Regions from separate parts of the Sphingomonas sp. GW821-FHT04B01 genome, predicted to be linked through region 2. Evidence: riboswitches for the same ligand, from Rfam matches in the RefSeq annotation. Region 2 holds a riboswitch; each other region holds the start of a gene.

Region 1 (9,703 bases), on a different contig from region 2:
GTTCGCCCGTCTGTTCGCGTTTCTTCTCTGCCTGTTCGCGCTGCCCTTTGCAGCGACCGCCGCCGCGGCGCAGGCGGTGCCCGGGGTCGCCGAACGGGCGACGCCGCCGGCGACCACCGACAAGGAAAACCTCTGGCTGATCGATCTGTCGGACGGCGGCCGGGTGACGATCTGGCTGCGCCCCGATGTCGCGCCGAAGATGGTCGAGCGGGTCAAGACGCTGACCCGGCAGGGCTTCTACAACGGCCTGCTGTTCCACCGCGTGATCGACGGCTTCATGGCGCAGGGCGGCGATCCCAAGGGCGACGGCACCGGCGGCTCGACGCTGCCCAACGTCGCGGCCGAGTTCAACTATCTGCCGCACGTCCGCGGCGCGGTGTCGGCGGCGCGGGCCGATGCCGAGAACAGCGCCAACAGCCAGTTCTTCATCGTCTTCCAACCGCGGCTCAGCCTCGACAAGAAGTATACCGTGTTCGGGCGGGTGATCGACGGGATGCAATATGTCGACGCGATCGAACGCGGCGAGCCGCCCGCCAATCCGACCCGGATCGTCCGCGCCTATATCGCCGCCGACAATCCCCCGCCCTATACCGCCGCGGCCGCGCCGGCGCCGGTGACGCTCGGCGCGCCGGTGACGCTGCCCGGTGCGGGCCCGGCCGGCACCGCCGCGCCCAAGCGTGCGCCCGCCGGGGCTGCGCCCGCGCGCAAGTGAGGGTCGACCTTTTCGACTTCGACCTGCCGGCCGAGCGGATCGCGCTGCGTCCGGCGGTGCCGCGCGATGCGGCGCGGCTGCTCGTCCTCGACGGCGAGGCGACGCGTGACCTGACCGTCGGCGCCCTGCCCGGCCAGCTGCGCGCCGGCGACTGCCTGGTGTTCAACGACACGCGCGTCATCCCCGCGCAGCTCGAAGGGCGGCGTGGCGATGCGACGATCGGCGCGACGCTGCACAAGCGCGAGGGGCCGCGCCGCTGGCGAGCCTTCATCCGCAACGCCAAGCGGCTGCGCGACGGCGATACGATCGACTTCGGCGCGGGGGTCGGCGCGCGTGCCTCCGATCGCGGCGAGGACGGCAGCTTCGCGCTCGACTTCGCCGGCGACGAGCCGGTCGAGCTGCTGCTCGAGCGCGCCGGCCGCATGCCGCTGCCCCCCTATATCGCCGCCAAGCGCCCGACCGACGCGCAGGATGCGACCGATTACCAGACGATGTTCGCCGCCGAACCCGGTGCGGTCGCCGCGCCCACCGCGGCGCTGCACTTCACCCCGGCGCTGATCGACGCGTTCGCCGCGGCGGGGATCGCGCACGAGACGCTGACGCTGCACGTCGGCGCCGGCACCTTCCTGCCGGTCAAGGCGGAGGACACCGCCGATCACCGCATGCACGCCGAATGGGGCCGGATCGACGCCGCGACCGCCGACCGGCTCAACGCGGTGCGTACGAACGGCGGCCGGGTGATCGCGGTCGGCACCACATCGCTGCGCCTGATCGAAAGCGCCGCGCGCGCCGATGGCGTCATCGCCCCGTTCGAGGGCGACACCGCGATCTTCATCACCCCCGGTTACGCCTTCCGCGGCATCGACGGGCTGGTGACCAACTTCCATCTGCCCAAATCGACGCTGTTCATGCTGGTATCGGCGCTGATGGGGCGGGAGCGGATGCAGGCGGCCTACGCGCATGCGATCGCCGCGGGCTATCGCTTCTACAGTTATGGCGATGCGTCGCTGCTGCTGCCGGCGCGATCGTGATGCTGCTCGCGCTGCTGCTCCAGGCCGCCGTCCCGGCCTCGCCCGCGCCCGCCGCGCCGGGCCAGCCGCCGGCGACCTTCGTCGTCGAGCCGGTCGGCATGGCGATCGCGGGGTTCGATGCCGACGGCGACGGGCGGACCAGCCGCGCCGAGCTCGACGCAGGCGTGCGCCGCAGCTTCGCCGCGGTCGACAGCGCGCAGGCCGGCACGATCGGCTATATCGCCTTCGCCGACTGGGCGGAGCGCTGGCTCGGCGACCGCAATGCGCTGCCGAGCCCGTTCGAGGTCGACGGCGACGGCGACAATCGGATCACCCTCGCCGAGCTGCAGGCGGCGTTCGCGCGCATCTTCGCGCGGCTCGACGTCGACAAAGACGGCTTCGTCACCCGCAAGGAGCTGCTGACGATCCGCGCCATGGCCGGCCGGACGATGGGGCCGCCCGGCAAGCGCAAGCGCTGAGACCGGTCGACATCCGCTGAGGCTGCGACTCAAACGAGATCCGTCAACCGGACTGGACTCGAGACGTCTGCAACACTGCCCCGCGCTCCTGCGAAAGCAGGAGCTCAGGAGTCCCGAGCGCCATAAGGCGTTGCTTTGCTTGATCCTAGGCTCCTGCTTTCGCAGGAGCACTGTACTGCTCAACCGATGATGCGGACCTTCGGCGAGGTGTCGGTTTGATCCGGTGTGACGAAGGAGCGAACGCGCGAAATCCCTGAGGTCGTTCCAGCCGCCAGCCCATCGCCTTGCTATCGCACCCCGACGCTCGACACCGCGCGCCGGCTTCGCCAAAGCGGGACGATCATGTCCCCGCGTTTCGCCTTCACCATCGCCGCCACCGACGGCCGTGCCCGCACCGGCTCCATCCAGATGCAGCGCGGCACGATCCGCACCCCCGCCTTCATGCCGGTCGGCACCGCCGCCACGGTTAAGGCGATGAAGCCGGCGGACGTCGCGGCGAGCGGCGCCGACATCATCCTCGGCAACACCTATCACCTGATGCTGCGTCCCGGTGCGGAACGGGTGGCGCGGCTCGGCGGGCTCCACGCCTTCATGGGGTGGGAGCGGCCGATCCTCACCGATTCGGGCGGCTATCAGGTGATGAGCCTCGCCGATCTCACCAAACGCTCCGAGGAGGGCGTGTCGTTCAAGTCGCATCTCGACGGCACCCGCCATCTGCTCAGCCCGGAACGGTCGATCGAGATCCAGCGCCTGCTCGGCTCCAACATCGTCATGGCCTTCGACGAACTGGTGCCGACCACCTCGACGCGCGAGGTACAGGCCGCGGCGATGGAGCGCTCGATGCGCTGGGCGAAGCGCAGCCGCGCCGCGTTCGACGCGGGCGGCGACCATGGCGCCAACAATGCGATCTTCGGCATCCAGCAGGGCGCGCTCGACGAGGGGCTGCGCAAGGCGTCGGCGGACGCGCTCGTCGACATCGGCTTCGACGGCTATGCGGTCGGCGGCCTCGCCGTCGGCGAGGGGCAGGAGGCGATGTTCGGCTGCCTCGACTTTGCGCCCGCGCAGCTGCCGGCGGATCAGCCGCGTTATCTGATGGGGGTCGGCAAGCCCGACGATATCGTCGGCGCGGTCGAGCGCGGCATCGACATGTTCGACTGCGTGATGCCGACGCGGTCCGGACGGACGGGGCAGGCCTTTACCCGCGACGGGCCGATCAACCTGCGCAACGCCAGATTCGCCGAGGACCAGGGGCCGCTCGACGCCGAATGCGCCTGCCCCGCCTGCACGACGTGGAGCCGGGCCTATATCCATCATCTCGTCCGGTCCGGCGAGATTCTCGGCGCAATGCTGATGACCGAGCATAACATCTGGTTCTACGAATGCTTGATGGCGGACCTGCGACGCGCCATTGCAGCCCAGGAACTGACCCCGTTCGCGAACGCGTTCCGCGCGCGCTACAAGCGGGGCAAGGGAGAGTAATATGTCGGATCAGCCCAATGAGATTCTCGCCGCGGCCGCCGCGGCCAAGGCGCAACAGGATGCCGCCGCGAACACGCGCGATCCGTCGACCAAGAGCCATTGGCCGATGCGGATCATCGGTGTCGGCATCGGCTCCGCCGCGGTGGCGGCAGCGGTCCTTTTCGCCAATTCGGGCAAGAAGCGCGACTGACCGGCCCGGAACGCCGCATTGGTTGCGATTGCAAACTTTGCAGGTTGAGCGCTACCATTTGCACTTGCGAGATCGGGTGCTGCGCTGCACAAAGAGCGTGCCTTTCAGGCATCCTCTCCTAAAAACTTTTACGGCCGGTCGTTTCGATCGGCCTTTCTTTTTGTCCCGATCTCCGGCAGGTTCCAGTTACCGTGTCCGGGCGGATCGAAACAGAAACGGCAGGAGAGGAGCCGCCGGCAAGACCGGCAACGGCCCGACCGGTTGGGCGGGGGATCGAGCCTTCGGCTCTCCCCCGCCGCCTGTTCCGGCATCCCAGCACGAGGCCCAATTCCTTATGATCGCAATCGGAACCCGGGTCGATGAAACCGGCACGTTGATCCGCGACGGCGGCGCCTTCTACCTGCGCCGCGATTCGGGCGGGCGGTTCGAGCTGGAGCTTCATCGCACGCCTGTCGATCTGGTCGAGAAACGCGTGCGGCTGGTCGGCACGTTGGTCGGGCCGGATCTGGTCAATGCCGACGGCGTGGCCCCGGTTTGAAGACCCCGCCCCCTTCCGACGATTATGCCCGCGGCCGGCGCGACGGATTGCGGCTGGCGCTGGCGATCCTCGCCGTCGAAGAGGCGAAATGGGCGGCGTTGCTCGGCGAGAGCCCGTCGTGGCGGACCAATGCGACGCGCGAGGTGCGCTACAAGACGCTTCAGGTCGCGCAGACCCGCGTGCAGACCGCACTCAACCGTCTCACGCCGAAGGGCGAAGCGGCGGCGATCGACGCCGAACTCGCCGCCGCGCTCGACAAGCTCGGTCTGTAGCTCAGCCTCCGCCAGCTGCGGCGCGGAGCGTGATCCGGGTGATCTCCGGCGGCCGGCCGAGGCGTAGCGCGAAGCCCGGCCACAGGCCGGTGCCGTTGCTGACGTAGAGCGTCATGCCGTCCACCGCATAACGGCCCGACACGAAGCCGCCGTTCGCGGGCCTGAACAATCGGTCGAGCCCGACGATCATCCCGCCATGCGTGTGGCCGGACAGTTGCAGCGCGACCCCGCGCGCCGCCGCCCGACGCGCGTTGCGCGGCTGATGGTCGAGCAGGAGGACTGGCGCGCCCGGCGGGCGGCGTGACAGTGCGGCGTCGAGATCGGGGCCGGGCTCGCCATGCGACGGCGCGGAGGCGTCGGTGACCCCGGCGAGCACCAGCCCGTCGCCGCCACGCGTCAGCACGCGATGCGCGTTCGGCAGCATGCGAAAGCCGAGCCCGGCGAGGTGCCGCATCCAGCCGCCGTAATCGAAGAAATATTCGTGGTTGCCGGGAATGGCGTAGACGCCGTCGGGCGCACGCAATCCGGCGAGCGGGGCGACGTCGGCGCGGCGCATGTCGACCGATCCGTCGATGAAGTCGCCGGTGACGACGATCAGGTCGGCCCCCGCGGCATTGGTGCGATCGACGACGGCACGGGTCCAGCGCTGCGGAAACAGACGGCTGATATGCAGGTCGGTGAGCTGGATCAGCCGGTAGCCGTCGAACGACGGCGGCAGGTCGCGCACCGCGACGGTGATGTCGCGCACCGGCGGCACGCGGATCGCCCCGGCGACGCCGATCGCAGCGAGCAGCGCCGCGACGCCGGCGATGCCATAGCGGGCCGCATCGGGCGCCCCCACCACCTCGCGCCGCACCACCATCGTAGCGAGCGTGCCGAGATCGAGCACGATCTGCAGCAGCGCGAGCAACAGGATGGCGCCGAAGGCCCAGTTGAACAGGATGACGATCGCGCGCGGGAATTCCGGCGCGAACACCGATCCCGACGAGAGGCGGCTCCATAAATGATATTGCGAGGCGGCGAGCAGCGTCACCGCGACGCCGCCCTTCGCCCAAAGCGGCAGGGACAGCGGCAGCAGCCAACGGACGATGACGTACAGGGACGGCGTCGCAAAGATCAGGTGGAAGATCGTCATTCTCCTTGCGGCACCGTGCCGCCGCTGCCTCGCAAGCGCCGTCCCGTCGCTCAGCTCGGGTGGGCGGCGCTCTCGGCGGCGGCGTCGCTGGCATCGGTCGGCGTCACCGCGACCGCGCCGACATCCGCCTCGGCCTGTTCGGCGAGCTTCATCTGCTCATAGGCGATCTCGAGATCGGCGACACCCGATCCGGTCGGCTGGATCGGCAGGTCGCCGTAGCTTTCGGCGGGGCCATTCTGATCGGTCGTGTCGGTCATCATTCTCTCCTCGTGCGCGGCGTCAACGCACCGTGCCGGGGACCGGACGCATCGCCCGTCGAACATGCGGAAAATGACCTCTATCAGGAACTTAGATCAGCATGACGCATTAGGAACCGGTTCGGGAGACGGCGTCGCCACCTCTGGCCTGCCGGCCCCCGGATACTGCCGGGAGCGGTCATGACCCATGTGCTGATCATCGAGGATTCCTATTTGTTCGGCCAGTTCGTCGCCGACGCCGCGGTGCTCGCCGGTGCCGGCAGCACGGAGATCGTGGAGACGCAGGAAGCGGCGGAAGCGGCGGCGCAGCGCTGCATGCCGGGCATGATCATCGCCGACGTCAAGCTCGTCCACGGCTCCGGGGTCCGTGCGGTCGAGCGGATCGCCAAGGGACGCCGCATCCCGATCCTCTACGTCACCGGCTATCCCGAACGCTGCGGCGAATGCCCGCCGGGATCGACGGTGATCGAAAAGCCGGTGTCGCACGATACGCTGCAACGCTCGATCAGCCGGCTGATCGAGGATGAGGCCGCACACCTCGCGGCGCATTGACGGGGCGGGGTGGAGCCGCCGCCGGCATGATGCGGCGACGGCTCCGACAGTCCTGGAGAACTGCACACGAAGGATCGGGAGAACCCTTCCTGCTGCGCACGGGCTCTAATGGTTAACGGCGGCAAGTCGACCGGAAACGGGCTATGTACGAAACCGTACACAGCGATCGCCGTCTCCGCCCGCCTGCGCGATTGGCAAAGCCGGCGGTAGCGGCTAAGTCGACCGGCGGCGCCGGTCTCCGGTGCCATGATCGCGTCGGTGCCCTTCGCAAGAGGGCGTAAATGGGAATGCGGTGCGGGGCCTCGGCTCCAATGCCGCGGCTGTCCCTGCAACTGTAAGCGGCGAGCGACGGACACATGCCTTCCCCCCGCGGGAAGGCGGCCACTGGCAAGGGTTCGCCCGATCCGGGAAGGCCGTGCCCCGAGCGACGACCCGCGAGCCAGGAAACCTGCCGGCGATAGGGTCGCTCTTGCTTTGGTCCAGGGGATGGCCGGGGCACGGTGTTCCGTCTGAGCGACGAAGACCCATGCGGTTGGCCCGCATCGGTGCGTGGCGCGGGCGACATGCGAAGCGCCCGTCCGTCGCTCGCGCATCGGCGATATGTGGCCCCACCGTGTTCTCGTCGTCGCGGCGCTCGCGAAGGAACATCCGTGGCCGATCCACAACTCGCCAAGATCCCCGTCACCATCGTCACCGGCTTCCTCGGCGCCGGCAAGACGACGCTGATCAGCCATCTGATCCGCAACGCCAACGGCCGCCGGCTCGCGGTGGTGGTCAACGAATTCGGCACCTTGGGTGTCGACGGCGACATCCTTAAGGGCTGCGCGATCCCCGATTGCCCGGCGGAGAATGTCGTCGAGCTGGCCAATGGCTGCATCTGCTGCACCGTCGCCGACGATTTCATCCCGACGGTGGAGACCTTGCTCGCGCTCGACCCGCGCCCCGACCATATCCTCATCGAGACATCAGGCCTGGCGCTGCCCAAGCCGCTGCTGAAGGCGTTCGACTGGCCGGCGATCCGCTCGCGCATCACCGTCGACGGCGTCATCGCGCTGGCCGACGCCGAGGCGGTCGCCGCCGGTCGCTTCGCCACCGATGTCGCCGCGCTCGACGCGCAGCGCGCCGCCGATCCGGGGATCGACCACGAGACGCCGCTGGCGGAGGTGTTCGAGGACCAGCTCGCCTGTGCCGACATGGTGCTGCTGACCAAGGCCGACCTCGCCGGGCCGGAGGGCGTCGCCGCCGCCCGAGCGGTGATCGCCGCCGAGGCGCCGCGGCCGGTGCCGGTGGTCGAGCTGACCGACGGCGTGATCGATCCCGCGGTGATCCTCGGTCTCGACGCCGCGGCCGAGGACGACATCGCCGCCCGCCCCTCGCATCATGACGGCGAGGACGAGCATGAGCACGACGATTTCGACAGCCTCGTCCACGAAACCGGCGAGATCGACGATCCCGCCGATCTGGTCGCGCGGATCGAACGGCTCGCGCGCGAGTCCGACGTGCTGCGCGTCAAGGGCTATGCGGCGGTGCGCGGCAAGCCGATGCGGCTGCTCGTCCAGGCGGTCGGCGCGCGGGTGCGGACGCAATACGACCGGCCGTGGCGGCCGGGCGAGGCGCGCGCCACCCGGCTGGTCGTGATCGCCGAGCGCGACCGCATCGACCCCGCGACGATCGGGCCCGTGCTGAACGGCTGAGCCCCCACGATGCACGTCGTCTTCCGCGAGAGCCACGGCCTGGAGGAGATCGCGACGCCGCGCGATCTCGGCCAGCGGCCGGCGGATCTCGTCGTCCTGTCCTTCTCCGACAGCGACCTCGGCGCATTCGCCGCGGGCTGGCATGCCGCGCGCGGTGGCGGCGTGCCGCTGCCGTCGCTGCGGCTCGCCAACCTCGCCGATCTCGCGCATCCCCTGTCGGTCGACACCTATGTCGAGCGGACGCTGGCGGGTGCGAAGGGCATCCTGATCCGGCTGATCGGCGGGCGGTCCTATTGGTCCTACGGCCTGCAACAGGTCGAGGCGCTGGCGCGGGCGCAGGGCATCGCGCTGGCGGTGCTCGCCGCCGACGGGCGCGAGGACGCCGCGCTGGCCGCCGCCTCCACGGTGCCGGGCTCGACGCTCGGCCGGCTCGCCGCCTTGTGCGACACCGGCGGCGCGGTCGCGGCGCAGGCGGCGCTGGCGCAGCTCGCGCTCGCCGCGGGGCTGGCGGCGGGACCGGTAGGCGGGGTGCGTGCGGTTCCGCCGGTCGGCGGCTGGACGCAGACGGACGGCGTCACCTGCCCCGCGGCGCTCGCGATCCGGCCGGAGGCGCGGCCGCGGGTGCTGCTCACCTTCTACCGCTCCTATCTGCTCGCCGCCGATCTCGATCCGGTCGCGGCGCTCGCCGGGGCGCTGGCGGCGCGCGGCTTCGACGTCGTCCCGCTGTTCGCGCCGTCGCTCAAGGACGCGCACGCGCGCGGCTGGATCGCGCGCTGGGTCAAGGCGCTGGCCCCGGTCGCGATCCTCAACGCCACCGCCTTCTCGGCGCGCGACGAGACCGAGTCGCCGCTCGACGGCGCCGACGTGCCGGTCTTCCAGGTCGCGCTCGCCACCTCGACGCAGGCCGCCTGGGCGGAGAGCGCGCGCGGGCTGTCGCCCGCCGATCTCGCGATGCACGTCGTCCTGCCCGAGGTCGACGGCCGCATCTTCGCCGGGATCGCCAGTTGCAAGCAGGATGCGGTGCGCGACCCCGATCTCGATTACGCCCGCCGCGCGCATCGCGCCGACCCCGCCCGCATCGCGGCGATCGCCGATCGCGTCGCCGCCTGGGTCTCGCTCGGCCGGACCGCACCGGCGGCGCGGCGGCTGGCGCTGATCCTCTCCACCTATCCCGGCAAGAGCCACCAGATGGCGCATGCGGTCGGGCTCGACGCGCTCGCCTCGGCCGAGGCGATGCTCGCCGATCTCGCCACGGCCGGACATGCCGCCACCGCCGGCGTACCGCTGGCCGAGGCCTTGGCGGCGGAGTGGCTATGCTGGCCGGTCGCCGCCTATCGCGCCGCGCTCGCCGCCTTGCCGCCCAGCCTGCGCGACGATCTCGCCGC
Region 2 (9,703 bases):
TCGAGCAGCGCGCCCGTCTCGACGATGCGGCTCGCCTGCGCACGCCGCCATGCGATATCGCGATAGGCGGCGGTGCCGATCGCGACCGCCGGCGACGACACCGGCCAGTCGCCGAGCATCGCACGCAGCCCGCCGGCGATCCCCGCCCCCGCCACCACGAAGCCGAGCCGCAAGCCGGGCAGGCCGTAGAATTTGCCGAACGAGCGCAGCACGATCAGCCGGTCCGACGCGTGCGGGCACAGACCGGCGGCGGGATCGGTATAGGCCTCGTCGAGCACCAGCGTCATCGGCGCGGCCAGCAGATCCACCGGGTCGGCGACGCGCCCGTCTGGATTGGCCGGGCTCGCCAGCACGAACAGGTCGTGGTCGCCCGGCCCCTCCGCCACCAGTTCCGCCTCCGGCCATGCCGCGCGATGCCCGGCATAGCCGGGATGGCGCACCGCCGGCGCGCGCGCGCCGATCAGGGGCGCGAGCAGCCGCATCGCCAGATCGGTCCCCGGCACCGCGACGACCTGCGCGGGGTCGGCGACGCCGAACGCCCGCGCCGCCGCCGCCTCCAGCGCCGCAATCTCCGCCGGCTCGGGCAGGCGATCGAGTCCCGCCAGCGTTTCGAACGGCCAAGACCACGGCGCAATGCCGGTCGACAGGTCGATCCAGTCCGCGCCGCCGAACGCCGCGCGCGCCGCCGCCACCCGCCCGCCATGGGCGCAGAAGGTGGCCCAAGGATGGGGGACAGGGGCGCGCGGGTCGATCATCAATAGGTCAGGCGGACGCCGCCGAAGGCGCCGCGCCCCGGCTGGCCATATTGCAGGATCGTCTGATAGCGCTGGTCGAACGCATTCTCGATCCGGCCATAGACCTCGACATGATCGACGATCGGGAAGGATGCGCGCAGGTCGGTGACGACATAGCCGTCGAGCCGCTGCGAGTTGGATGCGTTGTTGAAACTGTCCCCCACTGCGGTGACGGTCGCGCCGGTGGTCAGCCCGAACGGCCAGCGATAGTCGGCGTTGACCGACACGCTGTTATCCGGCCGTCGTGCTAGGTCGCGGCCGGCATTGGCGGTGCCGGTCGAGCGGTTCTTGGCGTCGAGATAGGTATAGGCGGCACTGACCGTCAGCGCCTCGACCGGGCGCAGCGTCAGCGCGAATTCCACACCCTGCGCCCGCGCCCGCGCGACATTGTCATAGGTGCCGAACGGCCGGTCGGCACAAATCCCCACGGACGTGTCGCAGGACACGAAATTGATGAGGTCGAACGAGGTGCGGCGGAAATAGGTCGCGCTCGCCTCGACCGCGCCGTCGAGCGCCTTCTGTGCCACGCCCGCATCCCAGCCGCGCGAGCGTTCGGGTCTGAGCCGCGCATTCCCATATTCGCTCTGCAACTGATACAGGGTCGGCGCCTTGAACCCCTCGGAATAGCTCGCGCGGAACGCGGTCGCGCCATCGTTGGGTGAATAGACGCCGCTGGCCGAGACGGTCGTCGCTCCGCCGAAGATATTGTGGTCGTCGTGGCGCACGCCGCCGGTCGCGGTCAGCCCGGCGACCGGCGTCACCGCGAGCTGGCCGTAGACGCTGAAGATCCGCGCCCGCCCCCGGGTCGCCGGTCCGCCGTAGCTTGCCGTGGTGAAGCGCGACACCTCGCGCTCCGCGCCGAAGGTGGCGAACACCGCGGAACCAAGATCGGCGACGCCCTGATATTCGATCCGGTCGTTGCGCCCCTTGCCGGCGAACGTCTCCGTCGGCGTGCCGTCGGGATCGTAATTGTGCCGGTCGGTATCGGTATGCGCATAGCCGAAGCGGTTGCGGAACCGGCCGTCGAACAGCGCCGCATTGAGTCCGGCATAGCCCGTCCATTGCTCGCTCGTGCCATATTCGCGCGTATCGCCAAAGGCGAAGGTGGGCGGCGGGAAGCCGTCGATATCAGTGCGGCCGTTGGAATAGAAACCGCGCACATCGAGCGAGACGGTCGGCGCCAGCGCGATGCCGAGGCTGCCGTTGGCGGCATAATTGCGATAGCCGTCGCGCTCCGTGCCGGGCGCATAGGCCGAGATGCCCTCGGTGGTGTAATAACCGCCGCCCAGGCTCGCCGACACCGGCCCCATCTTGCCCGAGACGTTGGCGAAGCCCTGCCCGGTTTCGTGCCAGCCGCCCTCGACGCGCGCGTTGACCGCGACCTGCTCGGTCGACTGGCGGGTGATGAGGTTGACGACGCCGCCGATCGCCTGACTGCCCCACAGCACCGATTGCGCGCCGCGCAGCACCTCGATCCGCGCGATATTGCCGATCAGCAGCCCGCCGAAGTCGAAGCCGCCGCCCGGCGACGAGGGATCGTTGAGCTTGATCCCGTCGATCAGCGCGACGGTCTGGTCGCTCTCCGCGCCGCGGATGTTGACCGAGGTCGCGGTGCCGACGCCGCCGTTGCGCGTCACGCTGACGCCCGGCGTCTGGCGCAGCAGATCGGCGACGACCACCGCCTGCCGCTGGGTGATCGTCGCGGTGTCGAGGACGGTCACCGCCTGGCCGACGGTAGATGCGGGTCGCGCCTCGCGATTGGCGGTGACGAGGATGTCGCTGCCGGCGTCGGCGACCTGCTCAAGGCCGCTGGTCGATTGCGCGGTCTGGGCGAAGGCAGGTGTCGCGGCCGCGATGCACGGCAGCAGGATGAGACAGGCGTAGTTCTTCACGATGGTTTCCCCCTTCGTTGCAACAACGGGAGCACGCACCGCGGATGTGCCGGAACCGGTCTGTCCGCCGCGCAACGCCCCCAACATCGTCGTCTCGCGAGGAAATCCTCGATCGTGCCGGCACACCCCGTCCGGACGAAGGACAACCGCGACGGGCAGGTCTCCTGGCTCGCGGGTCGTCGCCCTGCCCGGCCTTCCCGGATCGGGATGATCCAGTGGCGCGCGGGGAGCAGGGCTCGCCGGTCACAGTTGCGGGGGCAGCCCCGGCTGACGAGCTGCAAGGCTCGCTTCCGGGTTCCCTTTTCATCCCATCTCTGGGAACCTGTCGCATCGGCGCCCCTAGAACCCCGCGGAGACGAAGGCAAGATGATCGCAGCCAAGACGCTGTTCCTGGGTGGTGCCCGCTCGGGCAAGAGCCGGCTGGCGCAGGCCGCCGCCGAGCGCTGCGCCGGCCCGCTCCACTATCTCGCCACGGCCGAGGCGTGGGACGGCGAGATGACCGACCGGATCGCCCGCCACCGCGCCGACCGCGACACGCGCTGGACGACCGTCGAATGCCCGCTCGCGCTGCCCGAGGCGGTCGCCGCAATCGAGGATGGCGCGATCCTGATCGACTGCCTGACGCTCTGGCTGACCAACGTGATGCTCGGCGAGCACGACGTCGCGGCGCGGTCGGACGCCCTGCTCGCCGCGCTCGCCGCGACCCCGCTGCCGCTGTTCGTCGTCAGCAACGAGGTCGGCCTCGGCATCGTCCCCGACCATCCGCTCGGCCGCGCCTTCCGCGACGCCGCAGGCCGGCTCAACCAGCAGGTCGCCGCCGCGATGCGCGAGGTCTATTTCGTCGCCGCCAGCATGGTGCTGCCGTTGCAGCCGTTTCCGGGGAGGGACTGAGCCGCCCCTGACCCGTTCGTGCTGAGCCTGTCGAAGCACGGTGAGACTCACCTGCCCTTCGAGGAGCGCAGGGCGAACGGTCGCCCCCCTCTTTCACCCCATCAGCAACCGATATCCCACGCCCAGTTCGTTGGCGATCACGCTCCCGGTCGCGTTCGGCTCCTCCAGCTTCAGGCGCAGGTTGCGCACGACGATGCGCAGATATTCCACCCGCGGATCGTCGTCGCCGCCCCACGCCGCCGCGAGGATTCGCTGGTGCGTCACCACCCGGCCGGGGTGGCGGGCAAGCACCGCGAGCACGTCATGCTCCTTGCGCGTCAGGTGGAACGCCTCGCCGCCGCGGCGGACGAGGCGCTGGTCGAGGTCGATCTCCAGCCCGTCGCGGCGGATCACGCTCGCCGCCGCCGCATCGATGCCGCGGTGGCGCAGCGCCGCGCGCAGCCGGGCGAGCAATTCCTCGCCGTCGAACGGCTTGGTGACGTAATCCTCGGCGCCGAGATCGAGCGCCGCGACCTTCTGATCGGTCGCGTCGCGCGCCGAGACGACGAGGATCACCGCGTCGCCCGCCCGGCGGATCAGCGGCACCAGTTCGAGCCCGTCGCGATCGGGCAGGCCGAGGTCGAGCAGCACCGCGTCGGGCGTCTCGGCGGCGACCGCGGCCAGCGCCTCGCGGCCGTTGATCGCCTCGACCACCGCATAGCCGGCGCGTTCGAGCGTGTTGCGCAGCAGCCGGCGGATCGGCTGTTCGTCGTCCACCACCAGGATCTTGGCCGCCATCAGTCGCTTTCCTCCACCATGTCGCGCACGATCAATGCCGCCGGAAAGGACAGGCCGAAGCGCGCGCCCGGCCGGTCCTGCCGGTTCGCGGCCTCGACGCCGATACCCATCGCCGCTGCGAACGCCTTGACGATCGCCAGCCCCAGCCCGGTGCCGCCGATCGCGCGATCCGAACCGGCGAAGCGGCGGAAGGTGTCGAACACCTCCGCCTCGCGCCCCGGCGGCAGGCCCGGCCCCTCGTCCTCGACCGACAGCAGGATGACGCCGTAGCGATGGCGCGCCTCGACGCGGATCGGCGTGCCGGGATCGGCATAGCGGCCGGCATTGTCGAGCAGGTTGAGCAGGCAATGGTGGAGCAATTGCTGGTCGGCGCGGACCAGCGGCAGGTCGGGCGGCACGTCGAGCTGCACCGCATGTCCGTCCAGCGCACGGCGGGCGTCATGCGCCGCGCCGGCGACCGCATCGGCGAGATCGACCGCCTCCATGCGCAGCGTCAGCGCCCCCGCCTCGACCCGCGCCATGTCGAGCAGGTTGGCGACGAAACGATGCAGCCGCGCCGCCTCGCCCTCGATCGTCGCGATCAGATCCGGGGTGGCGCCATGGTGCAGCTGCGCCGCCGCGGCGATCACCGCGGTCAGCGGCGTGCGCAGATCGTGGCTGACCGACGACAGCAGCGCGGTGCGCAACCGCTCGCGCTCGCGCATCGCGCCGAGGTCGCGCGTCTCGATCTCCAGCCGCAGCCGTTCGAGCGCCAGCGTCGCCTGTTCGATCAGGTTCAGGAACAGCGGGATCTGGTCGGGGCGCAGCGGATCGCCGCCCGCCTCGTTGGCGAGGCCGAGCACGCCGAGCGTCCGCTCGCCGGTCACCAGCGGCTGGAAGAACCATTGCGAGGCGGCGAGCGTCGCCGAACCGCGCCCGGCGGGCGTGCCGCCGTCATAGGCCCATTGCGCCGCCGCCATCTCCATCGTCTCGAGCCGATAGTCGCTGCCGTTCGCCGCCTGCACCGCCAGCCCAGCCCCCTCGGCGACGAGCATCACCGTGCGCAACCCGAACAATTGGCCGACCTCGTCGCAGATCGCCTGCGCCACCGCGACGGGATCGTTCAGCCGGGTGAGCTGGCGCAGGAAGCCGGCGAGCGCCGCATTGGTCCGCGCGCTCGCCGCGGCGATATCCGCCTGCGCGCGCACCCGCGCCGTCAGATGGCTGGTCGCGATCGCGATGCCGAGCAGCACCAGCACCGACACGACGTTTTCGGGATTGCTGATCGTCAGCGTGCCGGTCGGCGGCAGGAAGAAGAAATTATAGGCGATGCTCGACGCGAGCCCGGCGAACAGCCCGGTCCACAGGCCGAACAGGCTCGCCGCCATCATCACCGGCAGCAGATAGAGCAAGGCAACGTTGCCGAGGTCGAGGATGTGGAACAGCGCGCTGGCGACGCCGGTCACCGCCGCGACCATCGCGCCGGTCCAGGCGTAGCCGCTCCGGCTGCCCCAGCGATCGACCGGCGCCGCCCGGCGGCCGCGCGCCGCGGCGGGCATCGGCAGCACGTGGATCGCGATGTCGGGCGTCTCGCGCACCAGCCGGTCGACGATCGAGCCGTGGCGCAGCTCGAACCAGCGCGAGCGCGTCGACTTGCCGACGATGAGCTGCGTCGCGCGCGCCTCGCCGACATAGGCCTTGAGCCCGGCGAGCACGGTCTGCGCCGGCACCGCCGCCGCCGCGCCGCCGAGCTGCGTCGCGAGCGTCATCCCCTTGGCGACCTGGCGGTGCTCCGCCGCGGCGAACGCTTGCGTGCGCGGCGTCTCGACGAACACCGCGGTCCATGGCGCGTGCAGCGCGTCGGCGAGCCGCTTGGCGGCGCGGACCAGCGATTCGACTCCCGCCGCCTCGCTGACCGCGACGACGACGCGCTCGCCGCCCGCCCAGGTGCCGCCGACACCGAGCGCGCGGACATGGTCGAGCATCTGCGCATCGACCGCCTGCGCGGCGCGGCGCAGCGCCAGCTCGCGCAACGCCGACAGATTGGTCTTGGAGAAGAAATGCGCGAGCGCCCGCGTCGCCTCCTGCGGCAGATAGACCTTGCCCGCCTTCAGCCGCTCGATCAGCTCGTCGGGCGGAATATCGACGACCTCGATCTCGGCCAGTTCGAGGATGCGGTCGGGCACCGTCTCGCGCACCCGCACGCGGGTGAAGCCGGCAACGACGTCGTTGAGGCTCTCGACGTGCTGGATGTTGACCGTCGAATAGACGTCGATCCCCGCCGCGAGCAGCTCCTCGACGTCCTGATAGCGTTTGGCGTGGCGGCTGCCCGGCGCATTGCTGTGCGCGAGTTCGTCGACCAGCACCAACCGCGGCATCCGCGCCAGGATAGCGTCGATATCCATCTCGGCGAGGCCATGGCCCTCGTGCGTCACGATCCGCCGTGGCACGATCGTATAGCCGCGGGTCAGCGCCTCGGTCTCGCTGCGGCCGTGCGTCTCGACCACGCCGATGACGACGTCGACGCCCTCGCGCGCCCGCGCCGCCCCCTCAGACAGCATCTCGTAGGTCTTGCCGACGCCGGGTGCGGCGCCGAGGAAGATCTTCAGCCGCCCGCGCCCCTCCTGCGCGGCGTGGCGCAGCAGGGCGTCGGGATCGGGGCGGGCGGCGGCGTCGCTCAACGGCCTGCGTCGAGCGCCCGGTTGAGCGCGAGAACGTTGACGTGCGGATCGCCGAACGGCGAATCCTCCACCTGTCGCTCGACCAGTGCACGCACCGTCGCGACCGGCAGGCCACGGACCCGGGCGACGCGAGGGGCCTGCGCCAGCGCCGCGGCGGGCGACAGATCGGGGTCGAGACCCGAGCCGCTGGCAGTAACCAGATCGGCGGGCAGCGGCCCGGTCACGCCTTCGCCGCGGCGCTTCGCCACGTCGGGGGTGACGCGATCGACCAGCGCCTTGCTGGCGGGGCCGAGGTTCGAGCCCGACGAGGCGAGCCCGTCATAGCCCTTGCCGGCGGCCGACGGCCGCGTCTGGAAATAGCGGTCGCTGACGAACGCCTGCCCGACCACGGTCGAGCCGATCACCCTGCCGCCGGCGGTGACGAGGCTGCCATTGGCCTGAGCGGGAAAAAGCGTCTGTCCGATACCGGTCATCGCAAGGGGATAGCCGATCCCGAGCAAGGCTGCGAACAGGATCGTCAGCACGAGCGCGGGACGGAGCGCGGAAGTGAAATCGGAAGTCATCGTCGGTCCTTTCGCCCCTCCCGCCCGCGGGAGGGGCAGATGTTGCGTGTTAAGCCAGTCCCAGGCCGCCCACGGCGAGGTCGATCAGCTTGATCCCCGCGAAGGGGGCGAGCAGCCCGCCGAGCCCGTAGACCGCGAGGTTGCGCGCGAGCAGCGGCCCCGCCGCCATCGGCTTGTACGCCACGCCCTTCAACGCCAGCGGGACGAGCAGCGGGATGATCAGCGCGTTGAAGATGATCGCGCTGAGGATCGCCGATTGCGGCGTCGCCAGCCCCATCACGTTGAGCACGCCGAGCCCGGGGTAGAGCGCGACGAACATCGCCGGGATGATCGCGAAATATTTGGCGACGTCGTTGGCGACCGAGAAGGTGGTCAGCGCGCCGCGCGTCATCAGCAACTGCTTGCCGAGCCCCACCACCTCGATCAGCTTGGTCGGGTCGCTGTCGAGATCGACCATATTGCCCGCCTCGCGCGCCGCCTGCGTGCCGGTGTTCATCGCGACGCCGACATCGGCCTGCGCCAATGCGGGCGCGTCGTTGGTGCCGTCGCCGCACATCGCGACCAGCTTGCCGCCCTGCTGCTCCTTGCGGATCAACGCCAGCTTGTCCTCCGGCGTCGCCTGCGCGAGGAAGTCGTCCACCCCCGCCTCGGCGGCGATCGCCGCGGCGGTGAGCGGATTGTCGCCGGTGATCATCACCGTGCGGATGCCCATCGTGCGCAGCTCGCCGAAGCGTTCGCGGATGCCCGCCTTGACCACGTCCTTGAGGAAGATCGCGCCGAGCAGCCGCCCGTCCATCGCCACCGCGAGCGGGGTGCCGCCGGCGCGGGCGATCTCGTCGGTGGCGCGGCGCAGCTCGGTCGCCGCCGCGGTCTCGCCCGCGCCCGCATTGGCGCGCAGGATCGAATCGACCGCGCCCTTCTGGATCAGCGTCGCGCCGATCTGCACGCCCGAGATGCGCGTCTGCGCGGTGAACGGGATCACCTCGGCATCGTCGGGCAGCCGCGCGGTGGCGACCCCGAAGCGCTCGCGCGCCAGCGTGACGATCGAGCGGCCCTCCGGCGTCTCGTCGGCGAGGCTGGCGAGCAGCGCCGCCTCGGCGAGCTCGCTCGGGCTCACCCCGGCGACCGCGCGGAACTCGCTCGCCTGACGGTCGCCGATCGTGATCGTGCCGGTCTTGTCGAGCAGCAGCACGTCGACGTCGCCCGCCGCCTCCACCGCGCGGCCCGACTTGGCGAGCACGTTGAAGCGCACCAGCCGGTCCATGCCGGCGATGCCGATCGCCGACAGCAGCGCCGCGATCGTCGTCGGGATCAACGTGATCAGCAACGCGGCGAGGATCGACACCGGGATCGACCCGCCGGCATAGGCGGCGAAGCCCGGCACCGTGCCGACGGCGATCAGGAAGATGATCGTCAGCCCGACGAGCAGGATGGTCAGCGCGATCTCGTTCGGCGTCTTCTGCCGCTCGGCGCCCTCGACGAGCGCGATCATCCGGTCGAGGAAACCCTGTCCCGGATTGACCGTCACCCGGACCCGGATGCTGTCGGAGATGACGCGCGTGCCCGCGGTCACCGCCGAACGGTCGCCACCCGCCTCGCGGATCACGGGCGCGCTCTCGCCGGTGATCGCCGCCTCGTTGACCGAGGCGACGCCGGCGATCACCTCGCCGTCGCTAGGGATCAGGTCGCCGGTCTCGACCAGCACCACGTCGCCGATCGACAGCCGGCTGGCGGGCACCAGCTCCCAGGCGTCGGCGACGCCGATCAGCAGCTTGGCGCGCAATTCGGCCTTGGCGTCGCGCAGGCTGGCCGCCTGCGCCTTGCCGCGGCCTTCCGCCAGCGCCTCGGCGAAGGTGCCGAACAGCACCGTCAGCCACAGCCAGACGACAAGTTGCAGCTTGAAGCCGATGGTCAGCCCGTCGCTGCCGACCGCGAGCAATGCGGTGAGCAGCAGCGCGACGACGGCGGTGACGAACATCACCGGGTTGCGGACGAGCTGACGCGGGTCGAGCTTGCGGAACGCATCGCCGATCGCCGGCAGGATCAGGTCGGCGGTGAACAGGGATTTGCTGTGTGCGCGTGCCATGTGCGGCGCCTTCTAGGAGAGTTGACCGTGGATCATGGCG
Region 3 (9,703 bases), on a different contig from region 2:
GCTGGACATCGATGGCCCGTAATCGGTAGCGGCCCGGCGGCAGCATGAGGGCAATGTCCTCGCCGGGGCGGATCGCTACCCGGTCCATCGGCACGGCGGTGGTTTGTTCGTCCTCGGGCCGGGCTTCGATCACGCGCCAGCCTTTCTTCGGGTAGAGTTCTGCAGGAATGCTGACCAGCATGTCGCCCGCCGCGATCCGCCAGACGGGGCGGCCGCGAGCGAAGCGGGCGGAAGGGTGATCGATGACGAGGTCGAACGTGCCGGCGGGTTCGTCGGCCGGGAGCACGGCAAGCCGGCGAACCTTGCCGCCACCGCGGCAGGTCGTCTGAGAGATGGTGAGCGGATCGATCCCGGTCTTGGCTTTGAGGCGCGTCGCCATCCAGCGGTCGCCCTTGGCTGTAGGTACTTCCGTCGCGTGGTGATACCCGACATGGACGATCATCTTGACGCCTGGATGGGCACCGATCCAGGCGGCGAGAGCGGTCGCCTGCGCCTCTTCACGCCGGGCGATGCTCTCCGACGGGGACATCTTGGCGTCCTGATCATTATGCGGAGCTTCGTAGGGAACGAGACTGTAATCCAGTCGCTTCGCCGTCCGTCCCAAGCGGCCGAACTCTGCTTCGCCGAGATAATAGCCATCTTCATCTTCGAGTTGTGCCGGGCTCGTCTTACGCATGAAGGAGGGATAGTATTCTGGCGGAGTGCCCGGTTCCGGGTTGGAAAGCGCTTCGATCGCCAGCGCGGAATAACCCTCGGCACGCAAGGGAGCAAGCAACTCCGTTGTGAAGCCGCGGTGCTCGGAACGTTCGTGGCTTTCGTTGATAATGACCAGCGACGTCTTGCGGGCTTGCTTCACTATCTCGTCTCTCGCGTCCCCGGCGCCCATTGCTGGAGCACAGGTGGTCGGTTGATAGTCGTCGCTGGTCGCGGCAATCAGGTCCTCGCGTCCAAACAGGCTGAGGGTCTGCAGATTGGGGTCACCCGCCAGCGGGTCTTCCGCATCGACGCTGGCGAGTGCCTTGAGCCTGAAGTCGTTCAGGCTCCCCTCCTTCGGCGTCACCGTCGCGTAAGGCTTGATTAGAACGACGCTGCTTGCCTTTGGCGCAGGTTCAGCCGCCCTGACGGTGGCGAGCGGAACTTGGGCCGTTGCGACGGTGGCGCACAAGGCGATCGCGGACAGTAGCGTCTTGCGACTAACCATCTGGCAACGAAACATGATGCGATGATCTCCCAGCGATGCGTCCTCGTTCCTGAAAGCCGCAAGGTGGAGGGTAACAGGGCTGATCGGACCGTCAATCAAGGTGAACACTGGGCAACTGCTGCCCGGATGCCTGTAGGCGCTCGCCTTCAGATAGCTGTCGTCTTACTGCAAGAAGTTGGTGCTTTTCGATGACACTGCGATCTAGACTCGAACGACCAGAGAATCCGAAAAGTGGCACTGTTACCGGGTAGACCCAAGCGCGGTCATTCCCGCCCCCTTCGGTGGCTCCCGAACTTCCGACATTCATAAAGGGGGCCGTCTCTCCGTCTGGACCTTTGCGATCGTAGCGTCGTCCGGTTGCACGACGGTTTCCGCCGATATACACAGTCATCGTCGACCTGTTCCATGCGAGCGGGCCGGCATGATCGCGTCGGTGCCCCGAGAGGGGCTTAATAGGGAACGCGGTGAAGGTGGTTCGCTGCCTGAATCCGAGGCTGTCCCTGCAACTGTAAGCGGCGAGCGCGATGCATATCGCTTCTTCCTGCACGGAAGGGGCAGCCACTGGGCCGGACGTAAGTCAGCGGGCCTGGGAAGGCCGTGCATCGTGTGATGACCCGTGAGCCAGGAGACCTGCCGGCGTCTGGTCGCTCTTGCCTGGCCCAGGGGGTGGCCGCGGCACGGTACTCCGTCGAGCGACGACGTGTGCGGTGGGGACCGCACGGGCATGCGTGCCGGTCGCGATGGCGTCCGGCCGGCGCGAATGTCGGCCGTTCGCGGAAGGTCCCTGCCGGGTTCGCTCGACGCCCGGGGATTATCGTAATGCCGTTCCTGTCATCCCGCCTCGCGTTCGCGGGCGCTTTGATGTCGCCCGTCTTCGCAGGTCCGCTCGACGCTCAGTCCACGGTCACCGCCGGCGACGAGGACATCCTGGTCGTCGGGCAGAATAGCCGTGACACGCTAACCGAACCGAATACCACCGCGAGCCGCCTGGGCCTCACGCCGCTCGAAACCCCGGCAACGATCACGGTCATCGACGGCGCGACGATCCGCGCGCGTGGCGACATGTCCGTGGTCGATGCGGAAAGCCGGGCACCCGGAGTCAGCAACGCCGGTAATCCCGGCAATGGCGGCACCGCGCTCGCCGCGCGTGGCTTCAGCGGTCAGGGATCGGTGTTGCGGCTCATCGACGGCGTACGGCTGTTTCCGGCCGCCGGCACGATCACCTTTCCGACCGAACCGTGGATGGTCGAGCGCATCGACATCCTGAGCGGTCCGGCCTCCGTGCTGTACGGCCAGGGCGCGCTTGGCGGTGCGGTCAATGTCCTGATGCGCAAACCCGATACGCAGCGGACCCAGGTGGAAGGCGAGATCGGCTACGGCTCGCAGGACAGCTTCCATGTCGCAGCGGGCGCTGGCGGACCCGCCACCGAGCGCCTCTCCTATCGGATCGATGGCAGCTATCGCCGATCGGACGGCTATGTCGATCGCGGCCGGTCGCGCAGCTATGCCGTGTCGGGTACGTTGCGCTGGGCGCCGACCGACACGCTCGTCGTCACCGCGCGCGACGACTACGGCGACCAAAAGCCGATGCGCTATTTCGGCACGCCGCTGATCGACGGCCGGCTCGACGACGGCATCCGGGAACGGAACTACAACACACGCGACGGCGTCATCCGCTACCGCGACAACCGTACCAGTCTGCAGGTCGACTGGACGGCGAACGATGCGCTCACCGTCAGCAACCAGGCCTATCGCCTGACGTCCAGACGCTCGTGGCTCAACCTCGAGAGCTATTGCTGGATCGCCGCGGACGGCGCCTGCCCCAACGGCAGCGGCAACGTCGGCACCCCCGGTCGCATCCTGCGCACCGACATGACCGGGATCGTCCACGACCAGACGCAGTGGGGCGATCAGGGCAGCGTGACGCTCAGGACGGGCATCGCCGAGGGCATCGGCAACGCGCTTGTCGTGGGTTTCGACGTCAACCTCATCAAGCTGACCTATTCGCACAATTTCGGTTCGGCCCCGCAGATTTCGGAGGTCGATCCCTCGGCTTTCGATCCCGGCCGCATCATCGACACACAGGGCATCGCGCCGCGCTATCGCACGCGGACCAACGAATATGCCGTCTTTGCCGAGGATCGGCTGACGCTCGGCAGGCACGTCTCGATCGTCGCCGGCCTGCGCTACGAGCGGGACACGATACGCCGCTGGTCGATCGACTATCCGGGAGGCGTCGCTACCGAGACATTCGCGCTCGCCAAGCATCTGCACAATGCGACCTGGCGGGTGGGAAGCGTCTACCAACCGACCTCGACCGTTTCGCTCTATGCGCAATATGCCACCGGCGTGGACCCGCTGGGGACGCTGACGACCTATTCGACCGGGCAGGTGCAGTTCAGCAACGCGGTGGGCGACCAGGTCGAAGTCGGCGCCAAGGCTGTGTTCCTTGACGGCCGCGGCACCGCAACGCTGGCCTCCTACCGCATCGTCAAGAAACGCCTGCTGGCGCAACTGACCCCATCGAGCCCGATCGAGCAGGTCGGCCAGCGATCGGCCAAGGGCATCGAGGCCGCGGTGTCGCTCGATCTGCCTTACGGAATCGGCATCGATGCCAACGGCAGCGTGCTCGACGCGACGTTCGACGATTTCCTCTCGGGCGGCACGCGCTTCGATGGCAATACCCCGCCGGATGTACCCGAGACGCTCGCCAATCTCTGGCTGCGCTGGAATGCCACGCGCGCGCTGCAGGCGCGCGCCGGGCTGCGCCACGTCGGGCGCCGCTATTCGGACAACGCCAACCGCTTCCGCGTTCCCGGCTACACCACGCTCGATGCCACGCTGTCCTATGCGGTGACGCCGCACCTCGCGGTCGATATCCACGCCTATAACCTGGTCGACCGGGACTATGCGATCAGCACGTACAACAACCAGCAATGGGTGCTTGGCCGTCCCCGCTCGGTCGACGTCTCGCTTCGTGCGATCTTTTAACGCCGGCAGGTGGCCGGCACCTGGCAAGATTGCCCGGCGCTGGCTCTACCTCGTGCATCGCTGGATCGGCATCGCCAGCTGCCTGTTCTTCGCCATGTGGTTCCTGTCCGGGCTGGTGATGCTCTACGTGCCCTATCCCTCCCTCTCGCCAGCCGAAAGGCTGGCTGGGGGCGAGGCGATCGACTGGGCGGCGGTAGACGTCCCGCCCCCGCTTGAGCGAGGGCGAGTGCCGCAGGAGCTGCTGCTCGACATGCGCGACGGCATGCCTGTCTGGCGCGTGACGGGATGGAACGGGACGCACACCACGGTCTCGGCGCATCGCGGTGCCGTCTTGCGACTGGTCGATGTTCGTTACGCCAGTCGGGTTGCCGGTCGCTTCGGAAACGCGCCGATGAAGCACGTCGAACGACTCACTCGCGATCAGTGGACAGTCGCCGGCGGCTTTGATCGACATCGACCGCTCTGGAAGGTCGCGCTCGCGGACGCGTACGGAACGGAGGTCTATGTGTCCTCGAGCACGGGCGCCGTAGTGCAGGCAACGACACGCCGCGAGCGTTTCTGGAACTGGATAGGTTCGGTGCCGCACTGGCTTTATCCGACGGTGCTGCGGCAGGATCAAACGGCCTGGCGTCAGGTCGTGCTGTGGGTATCCGGCCCCTGCATCGCCGCAGCCGTCGCGGGGATATGGATTGGCATTCTGCGCACCCGTGTCGGCGCACGCCGCTTCAAGGGCGGACGCATGACGCCCTACAACGGCTGGATGCTCTGGCATCATGTCGCGGGGATGGTGAGTGGCGTCTTCCTGATCGCGTGGATATTCAGCGGGTGGCTATCGGTCGACCCCGGCCATCTGTTCGCTGGGACGGAACCGGACGAGGCAGCGATGCGTGTCTATAAAGCCTCCGATCAGATGCCGGTCGTATCGCTCGACCGGCTGCGTGCCGTCGGGGCCGGCGCGGTAACAGCCCAACTTATCGACAACGCCGGGACGCCGCTCGTGGTGCTCTCCTATCGCGATGGCCGACGATTGGCATTGGGTGCCGTAACGCTCACGCCATCGCGCCCGACCGGACAAGCCATCATCGCTGGGGCTCGTCGACTAGCTGGACCTACGCCATCGCTTACCGTTGATCGCCTGACGGCGCCCGATGCATATTGGTATGCGGTCGCGACCCTGCCACGACTGCCGGTGTTGCGGCTGCGTCTCGCTGATCCGGCACAGACCTGGTTTTACATCGATCCCGCTACCGGCGAAATTCTGAAGAGCGTCGATGCGCGGCAGCGAGCATATCGTTGGGCATTTGATCTCCTCCACAAATGGGATCTCACCGCGCTCACTCTGCACCGACCGGTTTGGGACGTACTGATCTGGCTGGCTTCCGTCATCGGCACGATCACCTCGATAAGCGGCATCTGGCTGGGATGGAAACGGCTCCGACGATGACAGGTCCGACCCATTTCCGGCCATTCGAGTGCCCTCCTCCGCTTCTCAACTCCAGACACTAATCCATGTCCAAGGGGGAGGCAGTGCCGCAGGCAGTTCCGCGACCAATCGGCGAAGTCTCTGGTCCGTTGCTCTACAAGGCGATCCCCGGCCCCAGGATCGCGACAAACGCTACCGTCCCGAGGATGGCAACCACGCGCAGCAGCCAATTCGGCGGAAGGGTGGTTGTCGATGCGGCAGCCGTTGGCTTAATGAACCGACCCATGCTCAACAGGCCGGCATTACCGCCGAGTGCGACCCCGATCGACGCGCCGATCGTAGAGCGCCAGTCGCTGCCCGCAGCGAGCGCAGCGGCTAGCGAGATCACCCCTGTCGTCATCCACGCGATGACTGCATACCGCCGTGCCTGCGCAGCGACATCTGCACCGTTGAGCATGGGCGACAGCATTCCTGCGGCGAGGCGAACAACGGCATAGTAACCGGCGATGCCAATAACTGCAGGCGCGACACGCGCAAGAACAGGATCGGCCACCCCGGTCATCACTCCGCGCCCGTTCCAATCGCCGATCCCGAAGACTGCGGAGAAGACGAGATAGCCGAAGGTGGTCAATCCGTTGAGCGCGAACACGATCCAACCTGCAAGCCGGCCCCTCAGCACACCGCTCCCTCGCCAGACGAGCCAGCCAAGCGCGGCGAGGATGACGTTGACCGCGGTTCCCGCTCCCGCGACGATCCGCCGGCCCCACAGCGACATGGCTTGTGGGTCGCAGCCGAAGTGGAAGGTGCTCCAGTTCGACGGATGCCCCCCCAACGCGGTGCAGGCGAGGCCATGCCCCACGCCCTCGTGCAGCGCGGCCGCTGCGACCCATGCCAGTGCCGTCAGCGCGACGATGTCGGCGGGCGGCAGGCGCAGACCGGCGGATGACCCCGGCGTCATGCCCGCACCGTCGTAACGGTCAGGCGCGTCAGCACCAGCCAGCCACCGGCGACGAAGAGCGCGAGGTTCAGCGCGATCATCAATGGCCAGTGGCTGCGCGGGTCGCTCATTCGGCTGACGCCCATCATAAGATTGACCAGCAGTTCGGTGACGAAGGCCATCCACACGCCGACATAGCTCATCGCCATCCGTCGCTGATGGGTGACGAGGTCGCCGGGTTCATGCGTTAGACGCCACGGACGTAGCGCCAGCAGTCCCATCGCCAGCGTAGCGAGATTGGCGAGCGCGATGACGTGAAAGACGTTGGGTCGCCCTGTAAGGTCGTACATCGAAAGAGCGGTGCCATTGATCGCGAGGTTCGCGGCGGCATAGACTCTGTCAACGCGCCCGTGCCGCGCTGTCCCCTTGGCCAACATCAACACGGCGGCGGCGCTGACCAGCGCCACGCTTCCCATCGAAACATGCGCCGCACCGATTGTCGATATCCCACCCATCGCCCGTCCCCTTTCCCCAATACGGGAGCGGTGATGGTCGGCGGATCGCGGTTCGGTAAGGTGTGATTGCGCCGGATAGATACAAATTTCGCGAAACCGGTCTGGAGTTACGCCAGTCCACCGCGCTCCAGCCAGCCACGCGCACGACACAGTGCAATGCTGGTCTCGCTGACCGGCACGCGCGACCCGTCGACGAGCTGCAGCGACCAGCGCCGCCCGGTGCGCTCGCTGCCCGTGACGGCGCGATCGGCGACCCATGCCCCGCGGTGGACCTGAGCACCTAGCACGTCGGCAAGATCGCCGACCGCATCGCGGAAGCGATAATGGACCAGCAGCGTCCCCCCACCGCGTACCGCGAGGCGGCAGTAATGATCTTCGGCACGAACCGAGAGGAGGTCGGCCGGATCAATGCCGGCGCGGGCGAGAATGCCGAAACTCGTTGCCGGCATCGCTGGCGAGCGAGCAGTGTCGGCCACCTCGTCGTCCTGCCCGGCCGGCGTATACCGCGCGCGCGTGGCGCGGAGCAGGACCATGACGAAGCCCGTCACCAGCAGACCATAAGCGAACGGTTTCCAATCAACTGAGGCGTCTCCCCGCCCCATCAGGCGATAGAGCAGCAACACCTCGATCGGGAGCAGCAAATTAAGGACGAGGGCCCCAAGCGCCGTACGGCCGGCGCTGTCACGCTTCCCCGGCAGTGATCGTCGCCAAGCGGACCAGCCGAGCATGTTTACGCCGACCAGTGCGCCCCAAAAAACCAGCGCGAGCATTAATCCGAACGCCGTAGCGACGCCAAAGGCGTCGACGATCGTGAGAATGATTGTGATAGCTAACCAGATCACCGGTGGCATTGCGCCCGGCGCCGAGACGGTCGCAAGTCGTATCTTGGCGGACCCTGTCACTATAATCCTGCACCCCGGCTGGCTATGAAGACCGTTTAGGCGCCCCATTCGCTTACGTCGATGGCCCCGCCACCATTGTGGTCACAGCCCCCGCATCGCCGGGGTGACGACCGGATTTCGGTCACTAGGGGATCGATGCTCGCGTACCCAGCTTCGGACGTTCGTTCAGGGCGATGGGCGTCAACTTCTAGCGCTAGGAAGGTCGGCCATTTGAGCTGAGCGGCGGTCCAAACACCGACCAACCGGTGCGCGCCGCCAGCATCTCGAGCGCGCGAATTCCAAGTATCGAGTTGCCGTGCTGGTCTAGATTTGGCGACCATACGGCAATGGATGCAACCTCGGGAGCGACCGCCAAAATGCCGCCGCCTACGCCGCTCTTGGCCGGCAGCCCCACCCGCACCGCGAAGTCGCCCGAGCCGTCGTAGTGCCCGCAGGTCATCATCAGCGCGAGAACCGTGCGCATGCGTTTCGCCTCAACCTGACCGGCGTCGTCCTTTCCGGCGAGCCGAGTATGAGCTAAGAAGTGACCGGCCCTCGCCAGTCCTTCGCAGTCGACCATAATCGCGCACTGCCGCACATAGGCGTCCATTACCGACTCGCTGTCCGAGCGGACGTTGCCGTGGTGGCGCATGAAGCTGAGCATTGCCCGATTGAGGTCGCCGCCTTCGTGCAACACATCGTCATCGAGCGGGACAGTATTGCCGTCGAGTTGCTCGGCGACGAAGTCGACCACCGAGTCGGGGCCGCCGCTTTGCTCTACCAGCATATCGGCGATGACAAGCGCACCGGCGTTGATGAAGGGGTTGCGCGGTAGGCCGCCCGTTCGCTCTAGATCCACGATCGAGTTAAAGGGATCGCCGGACGGCTCGCGTCCCACCCGCTCGAATACGGCATCCCCCCACTCGCATAGAGCAAGGTTGAGCGCTAGCACCTTCGAGATGCTCTGGATCGGGAAGGTGTCGATCGCACCCACTTGAACGACGGGGCCGTCGACGGGCACGATCGCCATGCCAAAGCCGCCCGGCTCCGCGTCGGGGTTTTTCGCGTCGGCCGAGCCCTCGATCTCCAGCGCCCTTACGTCAATCTCGTCGGCGATGGCAGTCACGATGCCGGTCAGGTCCATACGGTCACTCCAGAATGTCGTCGGCCGAACGAGCATCGCGCGAAATCGGGTGCGTTATGCGACCTTGAACTGGCGTAGCGTCAGACGCTCCCTACGGAGTAGAGCTCAATCGCTCTCGGGAACGAGGTGCAGCGGCTTACCCTACGCCGTATTCCCGATGCCTGAGTAGCACCGCCGATGATCGGTCGCTCCGCGATCGCAAAGACCCACAACCGGCCATTAAGGTAGCGCTCGCTCCTTTCCGCGACCCGCCATCAATTCATGTTTGTCGCACGTCCCTTTTCCAAGAGGATCAAAGGCAAGCAGGGTCGTTTGGGCGCAGGTGCTCGGACCTGATCGGATCCGCTGATGTAGCCTAGTTCGACAGCTAGTCATCCGTCCGGGACCATGTCCGAATGGCGAATTGACCCGGATCGATTACGTTTGTAGTCATTTGCTATGAACAAGCTTTGGTCAGCACTCGGGGGCTTCGCCCTGCTTCTTCCAAGCGCAGCGCCGGCGCAGCTTCATCCGATCAAAACCGCTAGCGCGCTGCAGTCGGCTCCCGCCCGCTTTGCGGCGGGCATCGACACCGTGGTCGCCGATCAGATGCGCCGTCGGGCGATCCCCGG

What was found. A riboswitch is a leader RNA that binds a small molecule or an ion and turns the genes downstream of it on or off. The one in region 2 is predicted to bind cobalamin.
Region 1: another riboswitch for cobalamin. It lies ahead of cobW (cobalamin biosynthesis protein CobW); the one in region 2 lies ahead of AC07UH_RS13740 (TonB-dependent receptor plug domain-containing protein).
Region 3: another riboswitch for cobalamin. It lies ahead of AC07UH_RS15530 (TonB-dependent receptor); the one in region 2 lies ahead of AC07UH_RS13740 (TonB-dependent receptor plug domain-containing protein).

The regions. Positions count from the first base shown of each region.
Region 1 is NZ_JBWKTR010000008.1:85,234-94,936, forward strand. Features, by position in the region: gene AC07UH_RS17175 (peptidylprolyl isomerase) at 1-712, shown strand, start outside; gene queA (tRNA preQ1(34) S-adenosylmethionine ribosyltransferase-isomerase QueA) at 709-1,743, shown strand; gene AC07UH_RS17185 (EF-hand domain-containing protein) at 1,743-2,201, shown strand; gene tgt (tRNA guanosine(34) transglycosylase Tgt) at 2,544-3,680, shown strand; gene AC07UH_RS17195 (hypothetical protein) at 3,682-3,870, shown strand; gene AC07UH_RS17200 (DUF5818 domain-containing protein) at 4,205-4,408, shown strand; gene AC07UH_RS17205 (hypothetical protein) at 4,405-4,680, shown strand; gene AC07UH_RS17210 (metallophosphoesterase) at 4,682-5,815, opposite strand; gene AC07UH_RS17215 (hypothetical protein) at 5,866-6,072, opposite strand; gene AC07UH_RS17220 (response regulator) at 6,253-6,624, shown strand; cobalamin riboswitch at 6,864-7,094, shown strand; gene cobW (cobalamin biosynthesis protein CobW) at 7,275-8,318, shown strand; gene cobN (cobaltochelatase subunit CobN) at 8,328-9,703, shown strand, end outside.
Region 2 is NZ_JBWKTR010000005.1:165,245-174,947, reverse strand. Features, by position in the region: gene AC07UH_RS13745 (aminotransferase class I/II-fold pyridoxal phosphate-dependent enzyme) at 1-755, opposite strand, end outside; gene AC07UH_RS13740 (TonB-dependent receptor plug domain-containing protein) at 755-2,686, opposite strand; cobalamin riboswitch at 2,824-3,027, opposite strand; gene cobU (bifunctional adenosylcobinamide kinase/adenosylcobinamide-phosphate guanylyltransferase) at 3,056-3,577, shown strand; gene AC07UH_RS13730 (response regulator transcription factor) at 3,671-4,354, opposite strand; gene AC07UH_RS13725 (DUF4118 domain-containing protein) at 4,354-7,014, opposite strand; gene kdpC (potassium-transporting ATPase subunit KdpC) at 7,011-7,577, opposite strand; gene kdpB (potassium-transporting ATPase subunit KdpB) at 7,627-9,663, opposite strand; gene kdpA (potassium-transporting ATPase subunit KdpA) at 9,676-9,703, opposite strand, start outside.
Region 3 is NZ_JBWKTR010000007.1:11,313-21,015, forward strand. Features, by position in the region: gene AC07UH_RS15525 (hypothetical protein) at 1-1,309, opposite strand, end outside; cobalamin riboswitch at 1,618-1,853, shown strand; gene AC07UH_RS15530 (TonB-dependent receptor) at 2,063-4,192, shown strand; gene AC07UH_RS15535 (PepSY domain-containing protein) at 4,245-5,636, shown strand; gene AC07UH_RS15540 (hypothetical protein) at 5,770-6,573, opposite strand; gene AC07UH_RS15545 (DUF2306 domain-containing protein) at 6,570-7,019, opposite strand; gene AC07UH_RS15550 (LytTR family transcriptional regulator DNA-binding domain-containing protein) at 7,175-7,918, opposite strand; gene glsA (glutaminase A) at 8,163-9,092, opposite strand; gene AC07UH_RS15560 (serine hydrolase) at 9,531-9,703, shown strand, end outside.